DNA from 3 places in the Furfurilactobacillus rossiae genome. Region 2 is predicted to be linked to each of the others. Evidence: predicted binding sites of a transcription regulator. Region 2 holds the regulator's gene; each other region holds the start of a gene.
The links. The regulator Rex, encoded in region 2, represses fermentation and respiration genes when NADH is low (regulators of the CRP and FNR family bind a similar motif). The targets are predictions, from matches to a motif close to TTGTGAANTANTTCACAA.

Region 1: a site for Rex is predicted at 2,045-2,062, ahead of LROSL1_RS07855 (NADP-dependent (R)-specific alcohol dehydrogenase). Genes of this name have one in related genera too.
Region 3: a site for Rex is predicted at 1,106-1,123, ahead of LROSL1_RS02190 (CidA/LrgA family protein). Genes of this name have one in related genera too.

Annotation. Positions count from the first base shown of each region.
Region 1 is NZ_CP040586.1:1,647,389-1,650,672, reverse strand. Features, by position in the region: gene LROSL1_RS07870 (pyridoxamine 5'-phosphate oxidase family protein) at 1-34, shown strand, start outside; gene LROSL1_RS07865 (hypothetical protein) at 142-648, shown strand; gene LROSL1_RS07860 (pyridoxamine 5'-phosphate oxidase family protein) at 737-1,153, shown strand; gene LROSL1_RS07855 (NADP-dependent (R)-specific alcohol dehydrogenase) at 1,236-1,982, opposite strand; gene LROSL1_RS07850 (nitroreductase family protein) at 2,161-2,763, shown strand; gene LROSL1_RS07845 (hypothetical protein) at 3,067-3,284, shown strand, end outside.
Region 2 is NZ_CP040586.1:2,112,543-2,115,826, reverse strand. Features, by position in the region: gene LROSL1_RS10245 (ABC-F family ATP-binding cassette domain-containing protein) at 1-638, opposite strand, end outside; gene LROSL1_RS10240 (redox-sensing transcriptional repressor Rex) at 1,007-1,669, shown strand; gene groES (co-chaperone GroES) at 1,917-2,201, shown strand; gene groL (chaperonin GroEL) at 2,272-3,284, shown strand, end outside.
Region 3 is NZ_CP040586.1:475,907-479,190, reverse strand. Features, by position in the region: gene lrgB (antiholin-like protein LrgB) at 1-614, opposite strand, end outside; gene LROSL1_RS02190 (CidA/LrgA family protein) at 630-1,085, opposite strand; gene LROSL1_RS02185 (LytTR family transcriptional regulator DNA-binding domain-containing protein) at 1,849-2,583, opposite strand; gene LROSL1_RS02180 (sensor histidine kinase) at 2,564-3,284, opposite strand, start outside.

The sequences.
Region 1 (3,284 bases), 470 kb from region 2:
GGCTAAACAACATGAGGCACCACAGGCTCAATAGCGGCTTGAACGCACCAAAATCAAAATGTACACGTCGGCCTTGTTAGTTCAAACTATTTGAGTCTCACAGACTGGGACACGAATTTAAAAATTTTGGGGATAATATAAATGACAAGTGGATTAACCACACACCTGATTGCTAATGCAGGTCGTGGTAAACGTTTTTTACTTACCAATGAAGATGGTCACGAATTGGGCCGTGTTAAAAATCACGGTTGGACGAATTTGTGGAACCAATTCTTTGGCTGGGCTGTGGCAATGCCAATTCATGACGAACTCACCGTGGAAGGAATGACGTTAACGGTCGAGTCGAAGACACATTTATTGAGTGGTAAATACCGTTTGGAGATCAACCATCAGCCGGTGGCATTGGTGGTGACCCATAATTTTCAAAACGGTTATCTCATCAACGTGAAGAATGAACGCTATCAGTTGAAGGCCGGGCTTGGCAATGCCAGCTTTCAGATAACTCGTTCGGCTGATCAAACACCGGTAGTTAGTATGCGGCAGCAAATTGATAACGCAGATGCGTTTTCGGTCACGGTAAATGAATCCTTCGGCCTGTTGACCGGTATTGGATTAGCAATGATTATTATGCGCGAACAGGGGAAATAATAAAGGATCGCTACTAAAGAACAGAAAAATAGCGCGACGATGTGATGTCTTATATACTGGATTCAATTAAGTTTGAGGAGGTTTCAGTATGGCAAAGTTGACATCCGAAATGAAAGATTTGATTTCACAAGCGTTTCCGTTTATTGCGACCGTTGACGAGGATGGAAATCCACAAATTGGTCCAAAGGGTACGTTAAGAGTCATGGACGATGAACATTTAATCTATAACGAGGAAACTGGACGCCAGGCTTGGCACAATTTGCAGGCAAACCATAAGATAGCCGTTGCCGTTCATCCTTATCCAGGTAAGATTGGGTTGCGTGTTGAAGGGTATGCAACAATCTATAAAGATGGTCCCGTATTTGAGGCGGCTCATCAGTATGCAGTGGACAATCAATTGCCTGATTTAATTGCAGCGGTTGTCATTTCCGTTGACCGAATTGTGAGCCTTAATGCAGGTCCTGACGCTGGTACAGAAATCGCAAACGAACCAGTTTCAGATTAATTTAATCAATGAAATGCTAAAAGCCCAATTTGTCGGAATTGGGCTTTTTATAATACGCGTAAGAGTGAACGTAAAGTCTATTTTATTGAGCAGTGTAGCCACCGTCGACGACAAATTCTGATCCGGTAGCGAACTTAGATTCGTCGGAGGCGAGGTAAACACAGATGTTTGCAATATCATCAGGTTCACCGATGTGACCAACTGGTGTTAATTTTGTTTGAGCTTCTTCCATTCCTGGTTGGGCTTCCACTAACGGTGTCTTGATGTACCCAGGATGCACAGTGTTGACGCGTACGCCGTAGCCTTGTTTTGCGGCATACAACGCTGCAGACTTGCTGAATAAGCGAACGCCACCTTTAGATGCATTGTAAGCAGCTAATAGTGGGTCACCGATGAAGCCTTCGATGGAGGACATGTTGATAATAGAGCCGCCGTGGTCCTTCATTGCAATCATGCCGTACTTCGTACCGTAGAAAACACCGTCCAAGTTAATTCCCAGCAATTGATGCCATTCATCAGCTGTGGTGTGCTCAACATCTTTCGCAATGGCGATACCGGCATTGTTGACAATGATATCAAGCTTACCAAACTTAGCAACGGTATCGTCAATAACTTCTTTAAAGCGAGCTTCATTAGAAGCATCTTGTTGCATATAAAGGGCGTTGTCACCGCCGTTTAGACCATCAAGTGCCGTTTTACCGTCATCCTCATTACGCGAGGTGATAACGACTTTCGCGCCTTCTCGCAAAAAAGCGGCAGCGGTTGCCAGTCCAATACCCTTGGTTCCACCTGTGATAATTGCAACTTTATCCGTTAAACGATTTGCCATTTTCATAACCTCCATTGGTTTAGGTTGCTACTACACCGTTATTTTCGCATGTTTGGTAAATAATGTGAAGCAATATACAAGGTGAAAATAATTGAAAATATTGTTGCTTACTTTTCGTAAGTGCGATATAGTAAACCCCGTTATAGAAAACAATGACAAAACTTTGGAGGACGATGACATGGAAACAGAACTTTTAAGCTTGATGAAGCAACGTCGATCAATTTACAACTTGGGTAAAAAGGTGGATCAGTCGCAAGAAGATATCACTGCGATGCTTAAGGATGTAATCAAGGAGTCACCGTCCGCTTTTAATAGTCAAACAACGCGTGTGGTTTTCGCTTTTGGCGACGCTCACGAGAAGGTTTGGGACATTGTGTTAGACGAACTGAAAAAGGTTGCGCCTGCGGAAGCATTTGAAGGCAGCAAGCAAAAGGTTGAACAGCAGTTTAAGGCTGGATTTGGGACGATTCTGTGGTTTACCGATATGGATAAAGTTAAGGAATTGGAAGATGGTTTCCCACTGTATGCTGATAATTTCTACGACTGGTCTGAACAACATATTGGTAATAGTCAATTTGCCGCTTGGACTGCATTGGCCGAGAACAATTTAGGTGCATCGGTGCAGCACTACAATCCGCTTATTGACGAAAGTATCGCCAAAGCTTTTGATTTACCAAGTAGCTGGCGCTTACGCAGTGAAATGCCATTTGGGTCGATCGAAAGTACACCTGACGATAAAGATTATATGGACGATGAAGATCGTTTTAAGACAATCGATTAGTAGAAATGGTTTCAACAAAGCGACATTCCAAATGATGCGAAAAGCCTATTTGTATATGGGATTCATCAATTTGTAAAGTATCTTTTCACAATATTGGTATATATCATATTGATAACCGGTAAATTGTTTTACTGGCTTAACTAAATGCCTGTATAAAAACATTTGTAACTGATGATAAATAAAACGCGTACAACTTAAAAAGTTTATTTTTAAGATTTGGTATATCCTTTTTATGAAAAAACGGTTATAATGTCCATATAGCAATTATCAATGGGCATTAACTGTTTCAAAGGAGGGTGTACCATGGCAAACATTCTATTTATCAATGCGGATCAGCAGAGTACACAAACGTTGATTTCGGCAATGGCTGCAGCTCAACCTGCGGATCGCTTGCGTTTGACCACGATGCATCCCCACAGCTTATCGAAGCAGGTACGCGCACGTTTTGAAATTCTGGTTGGTGCGGCTGACGATGGTCTATTCATGGCTGAGGCCACGGCCGGTATCGACGCTGTGTACCT
Region 2 (3,284 bases):
GGATAACCTTTCAAGTAGTCTTCCAACCATGATAATGTTTCAATATCCAGGTGGTTAGTAGGTTCATCCAAAATGAGTAAATCGGGCTGTTGTAGCAAGTACTTTGCGAGTGCAAGTTGTGTTTTTTGACCACCCGAAAAGCTCATGACATTGCGTTGAAAAGTGGATTCATCAAAGTGAAAAGCGTGTAAAACGCCGCGAATTGAGGCTTGGTAGCCGTAACCGTTGTTTGCCTCAAAATCGTGTTGCGTTTGGTCGTAAGCATTTAGCAAACGTTTGTAAGCGTCACTTTGATGATCAGCAGTGGGATCGGCAATTTGCTGTTCCAATTCGCGCAGTTGTCGTTCTTGTTGCTGCTGGGTGGCAAAAACCGTCAGCATTTCATCCCACACAGTGTTGTCTGAATCGAGTCCGGCATCTTGTGGCAAATATCCGATGGTCATGCCTTTGGCAACCGATATCGTACCTTCGTCGGGATCATTAATACCAGCGATAATCTTAAGCAAGGTGGACTTGCCGGCGCCATTTCGACCAACCAGCCCCACGCGGCCGTGGTCTTCAATTGTCATGGAAACATGTTCAAACAATGTGTCCGCACCAAAACGGCGGGCGACCTGTTGAACCTGAAGAACTAACATATGCGTACTCCTTCATTTGAATTAGTTAAACACTATTTTAGCATGTTCGGTGCGGCGACACTATGTTGAGCTGGCAGTGAGCAGAAAACACACATTTGAAATGGTCAGAAGTGCCACAGATTGTGAAGAATGATATTTTCGTCGTTGTGATTAAGCTAACAAGACCGCCTGTTTTACCTTTTTTGAAACAGGTATAAAAGCTTCTGTAGTTGCTAGTTTTACCCCGGCATTTTACGAAATGCCCTTGCCAGTTTGTGAAATGCCCGAAGACTGGTATGAAATATGCTTCACAATAACCGTCCTTATGCTATAATTTACGTATAGTTTATTTTCACAAACAAATGTAGGATTAAAAGGAGTGAACCGCTGTGGCTGAACAACGAATTCCACGCGCGACAGCAAAAAGGCTGCCGATTTATTACCGTTACTTAAATATTTTACTGGATGCGGATAAAACGCGCGTTTCGTCCACTGAGCTGTCTGAGGCTGTTAAAGTCGATTCAGCGACGATTCGCCGTGATTTCTCTTACTTTGGCGCATTGGGCAAACGTGGTTATGGGTACGATGTGCCTAAACTGATCGAATTCTTTAAAAAGATTCTCAATCAGGATCAATTGACTAATGTCGCATTGGTCGGGGTTGGTAATCTTGGGCATGCGTTGCTCAACTTTAATTTTCATCAAAACAGTAATGTTCGAATCAGTGCTGCGTTTGATGTTAATGACAATATCGTCAACACGGTTCAAAGTGGTGTCCCGATTTATCCGTTGTCAGAAATGGGTAAACAATTGCGTGATCAACAGATCGCCATTGCAATTATTACGGTGCCAGAAAACACGGCGCAAGAGGTCACTGATGAACTGGCAAAGGCCGATGTACGTGGAATCTTGAACTTTACGCCACGACGGTTGTCTGTTCCTGATACCATTCGGGTTCAAAATGTTGATTTGACCAATGAGCTTCAAACCTTAATTTATTTTATTGATAATTATGGTGAGTTGTTAGGCGGGAACGAAAAGTCTCAGGATTAATTAGAAAACTGAATTATTGCTTCTTGAATAGGCGTTTGGGTGTTAGTCAGACAAAAATGGTTTGACTGATTCTCCAAACGCCTTTTGTGATGCGGTTTCTAAGACAGCTGACAAACTTTTTGACTAAGTTTGACCAAAACACTTGCATTCATAAACGGGCATGGTTATTATAGAGCATGTTGTTAGCACTTAACGTGTAAGAGTGCTAAAAGCATTCAATTTCAACGAAATTATTGGAGGGATTAACGTGTTAAAACCATTAGGAGATCGCGTTATTTTACAGGCTGCTGAAGAAGAAGAACAAACTGTTGGCGGCATTGTGCTTGCCAGCAACGCTCAAGAAAAGCCAACCACTGGGAAGGTTATCTCAGTTGGTGAAGGCCGCGTCTTAGACAATGGTACAAAGGTTGCACCATCTGTTAAGGAAGGCGACACCGTTATGTTTGATAAGTACGCCGGCACAGCAGTATCGTACGAGGGCAATGATTACCTCGTTCTCCATGAAAAAGACATTGTCGCAGTTGTGGACTAGTTAAAGTTTACAGTACGTTTGAACAATAAAAGAAAATCACAATAAATTACAGTTGAGGTGGAAATTCACAATGGCTAAAGATTTAAAGTTTTCTGAAGATGCCCGCAGCGCAATGCTTGCCGGTGTTGATAAATTAGCAAACACAGTTAAAACGACCCTTGGACCTAAAGGCCGCAACGTTGTTTTGGAACAAAGTTATGGTTCACCTACCATCACTAACGATGGTGTCACAATTGCCAAAGCGGTTGAATTGTCAGACCACTTTGAAAATATGGGTGCTAAGCTAGTTGCTGAAGTTGCTTCCAAGACCAACGACATCGCTGGTGATGGCACAACGACTGCTACTGTTTTAACCCAATCCATCGTTAACGAAGGGATGAAGAACGTTACCGCTGGTGCTAACCCTGTTGGTATCCGGACTGGGATTGAAAAAGCAACGTCTGCCGCTGTCGATGCTTTGCACAAGATGAGCCACGATGTTAAGACTAAGTCTGATATTGCACAAATTGCGTCAATTTCAGCCGCTGATCCAGAAGTTGGTAAGTTAATTGCTGACGCTATGGAAAAGGTTGGTAACGATGGTGTTATTACCATTGAAGAATCCAAGGGAATTGAAACAACTTCTGATGTCGTTGAAGGGATGCAGTTTGACCGTGGATACATGAGTCAATACATGGTTACTGACAATGACAAGATGGAAGCTGACTTGGACAACCCTTACATCTTGATTACAGATAAGAAGATTGCCAACATTCAAGACATTTTGCCATTGTTGCAATCTGTTGTTGAACAAGGCCGTGCATTACTTATCATTGCTGATGATATTACTGGTGAAGCTTTACCAACGCTTGTTTTGAACAAGATGCGTGGGACATTCAATGTTGTTGCTGTTAAGGCACCTGGTTTTGGTGACCGTCGTAAGGCACAACTTGAAGATATTGCTGCTTTGACAGGTGGTACTGTTATCACTGATGACCTTGGTCTGAACCTGAAGGACACAACTGTTGATCAGTTGGGTCAAGCTGGTAAGATCACGATCACTAAGGACAACACAACCATTGTTGAAGGTGCTGGCGACAAGGC
Region 3 (3,284 bases), 1.1 Mb from region 2:
ATTGGATCTGAGTTCAAACGGAAGACTTTAACAAGCCAGCCACCCAATGCGTAAATAATAACCGCATTCAGGATACATGCCATCGCCGTTACGGCAGCGTTACCACCGACAGCTGTTGAAATTGGTAACGCAATCGCAGTCGTTGCAGCTTGTGGCAACATGGACGCAATCCCGACGTTGCTGAGACCGAATAGTTTGGAAATACCGAAGATGACAAACAGTGAGACGAATGCCCCAACAATCAGTGACAACAGAATTTCCAACCAGAACTTTTTGACAATATCGTTACGTTTGTACAACGGAACGGCAAACGCAATCGTTGCTGGGTTTAAGAACCAGAAGATAATGTCACCACCGGGCTTGTAAGCCGTGGTGTAGAACTTAGCTGTGTCCATGCCCAACATTTTGGCCATGATAACCAACACGATGATCCCAAGGACCATCCCAACAAATAATGGCTGAAATAAGAAGAACCCGTTAAATTTCTTGAATAACCATTGGCCCAATAAATATACAGCGATGGACAAGAAGATTCCGAAGAATGGTGTCGCAAAGTAAGCCAGTGGTCCTTTAATGACCGGTGCCGCAGCAGCCGCTAAAATTGAAACCGACATAAAGCAATCCTCCTTTTACTTTTGATCATCCTGATTAACAGTTGCATCGCCGTGGAACCAGTGAACCCGGATCCAGATAAAGAGCCGCGCGGTGTAAGCCACAACAACCAGCAATACGATAGTGGATAGAATAATAACAATAACTAACTTCCAGCCTTCGTTTTGAAGGATACCAAGCGTACCTGCTAATTGAATACCAGAAGGAACAAAAAGGAAACCAATGAGACTGATCATAAAGCTACCGAAGGAATCAACCCACTCTACTTTAATAATTTTGAACGTCAATGCTAAGTAGAGTAATACCAGCCCAATAACCGGCGTTGGTAATGGGAACTTTGGAAAAGTCTTTGCAACAAACTCAGAAATGAGCCAGGAAATAAATAGTACCGTGGCATAAATACCGATTTGAACCAGAATGGGCGCATCTTTTTTAGTTGATGTCGCCGTCTTAGATTTATTATTTTCTGCCATGACAAACGTCCTTTCCAATATTGTGAATAGTGTCACTAGTGACGGCAAAGATTGCCGTACCAGCACTTTCTAACAGTTAAAGTGTAGTCGCCAATTCACAAAAAAACGTGATTCACTTGTCAAACGCACATTTTTCCAGCTGAAATACCCTGCTCGGGAAGTGATTTACTACCAGACATTTGTTAACTTACTTCACTAAGTTCACGATTGTTCAATCCAAGCTCATACACCTGTTTTGGGTAAACAAAAAAGCACTCGTCTAGTTGCGAATGCTTTGAAAATAACAGTTTTTATGCCGTTCCATTGACCAGAAACGCCGTTCCATGGGGACCGGTCTCAGCCTCCAAAACCAGGAGTCTTTAACCTTGATTATGAGCCGAAGTACACGTCTCATAAGTCATCCCGCAACACTAAGCGGCCAAGTTCCCGCCGCTAAATGTTGCCGACACGGAACTATGTTTCTAGTCAACTCCACTACTGTAACAGGCAAACATTTTGCCACCATCTTACTGTTAGATATTAAAAGATATGCATATGAAGCTAACTACTATATAGCATAGCTGGAGGGCGTCAACATTGATACCGAGCCGTGAAGGTGTTGTTAATCCGAATGCTTCTCTCGGATTTACAACACGGACGGTCGCATAGACTCGGAACTTCACGAGGCTGTGCGGCGAGGTGAAAGACTCCGAACTTGGGAGGCTCGAACCGGTCCCAAGGCGAGCGTGTCAATGTTGACAACCGCAAGTGGCATACAGAATGCTTACATATTCAATCGATCTTTCATCGACTTAACAAAGGAACGGCTGACCGGCACCTTGTCGCCGTTGGTCAGCTTAATTTGATAGGTGTGGTTAAACCACGGTTCGACCTCAGAAATGGCGGTGATATTAACGACAATACTGCGATGTACCTGCATAAACTGATCTTCAGACAATCGTGTCATCAGCCAGCTTAACGTCTGGTGCGTGTGGAAGCGACCCTCATTGGTCGTCAATATTAGCTCACCATTTTCAACGAAGCCAGCGAGAATGTCCCCCTGCTTAAGAACACGTGTCTTTTCGTTTTCGGTTATTGAAATCATCCCCAGTTGCTTACGCGGCTTGGTTTTGGCAACTGGATTGGCTTCTTCACGAAGCTGAAGCACCTCGTCAACTCTTGATAACGCCTGATTGATTCGTTGTTGCTCAAATGGTTTAAGCACGTAATCGACCGCATTGATGTTAAATGCACGAACCGCATAATCATCATAGGCAGTTGCCACGACCACTAACGGTGGATTCGCTAACTGATCAAGTTTGTTCGCCAAATCAAAACCGTTTTCGTTGTTCAAAGAAATATCGAGAAAAACGAGGTCACTGGGAGTAGTTAATAATTGTGTCAACGCCTGGCTAATTGATTCTGCTTGAGACACCTGATCAACCAGTGAATTCTGCTTAAGCAAGTATTCTAGCTCGTTACGCGCGAGCGGTTCATCATCAACGATTAAGACTTTCATGAATTGCCTCCTGCTTATTTGGAATTGTTAAACTTACCGTCGTGCCAGTCGAAGATGTTTTAAAATGTAGCTGACTGTTTGGACCATAAAGCCCCACCAGCCGCGCATTCAAGTTTTCCAACGCTGTACCACTACCATTCGTAGAAGTTACCACTTGATGACCAAGTTGCGGTAAAACATCTTGGTCAATCCCGAAACCATTATCGCTGACACTAATCTCAGTCGCATAGCGCTGGGCTTCAACTTTTACCCACACCCGATTACCGTATCGTCGATCATCAAACGCATGTCGAATCGCGTTTTCAACCAACACTTGAATGGTAAACGGTGGAATCAATACTTCATCATCCGATGGCGTATCAAACGTAATATCGTATTTATCTGGAAATCGCGTTTGTTCCAGCGATAGGTATGCATCAACATGTTCGCGTTCCTGCCGCAATGGTATTTCCGTTTGACGGACACCTTGCAGGTTTGTTCGGAAGTACGTCGATAATTGCAATAACAGAGTGCGTGCCTTGTCAGCATCCGTTCGCATCAACGCAGATATCGTATTGATTGCATTAAAGAAGAAGTGAGGATTGACTTGAGCTTGTAAGGACTTAATTTCGGCATCCTTGACGAGCTTAGATTGTTCCTCAGCAGCCCCTAATGCCAACTGGCTAGAAAAAATTGAGGCTAGCCCCGTTGCCAACTGTTCC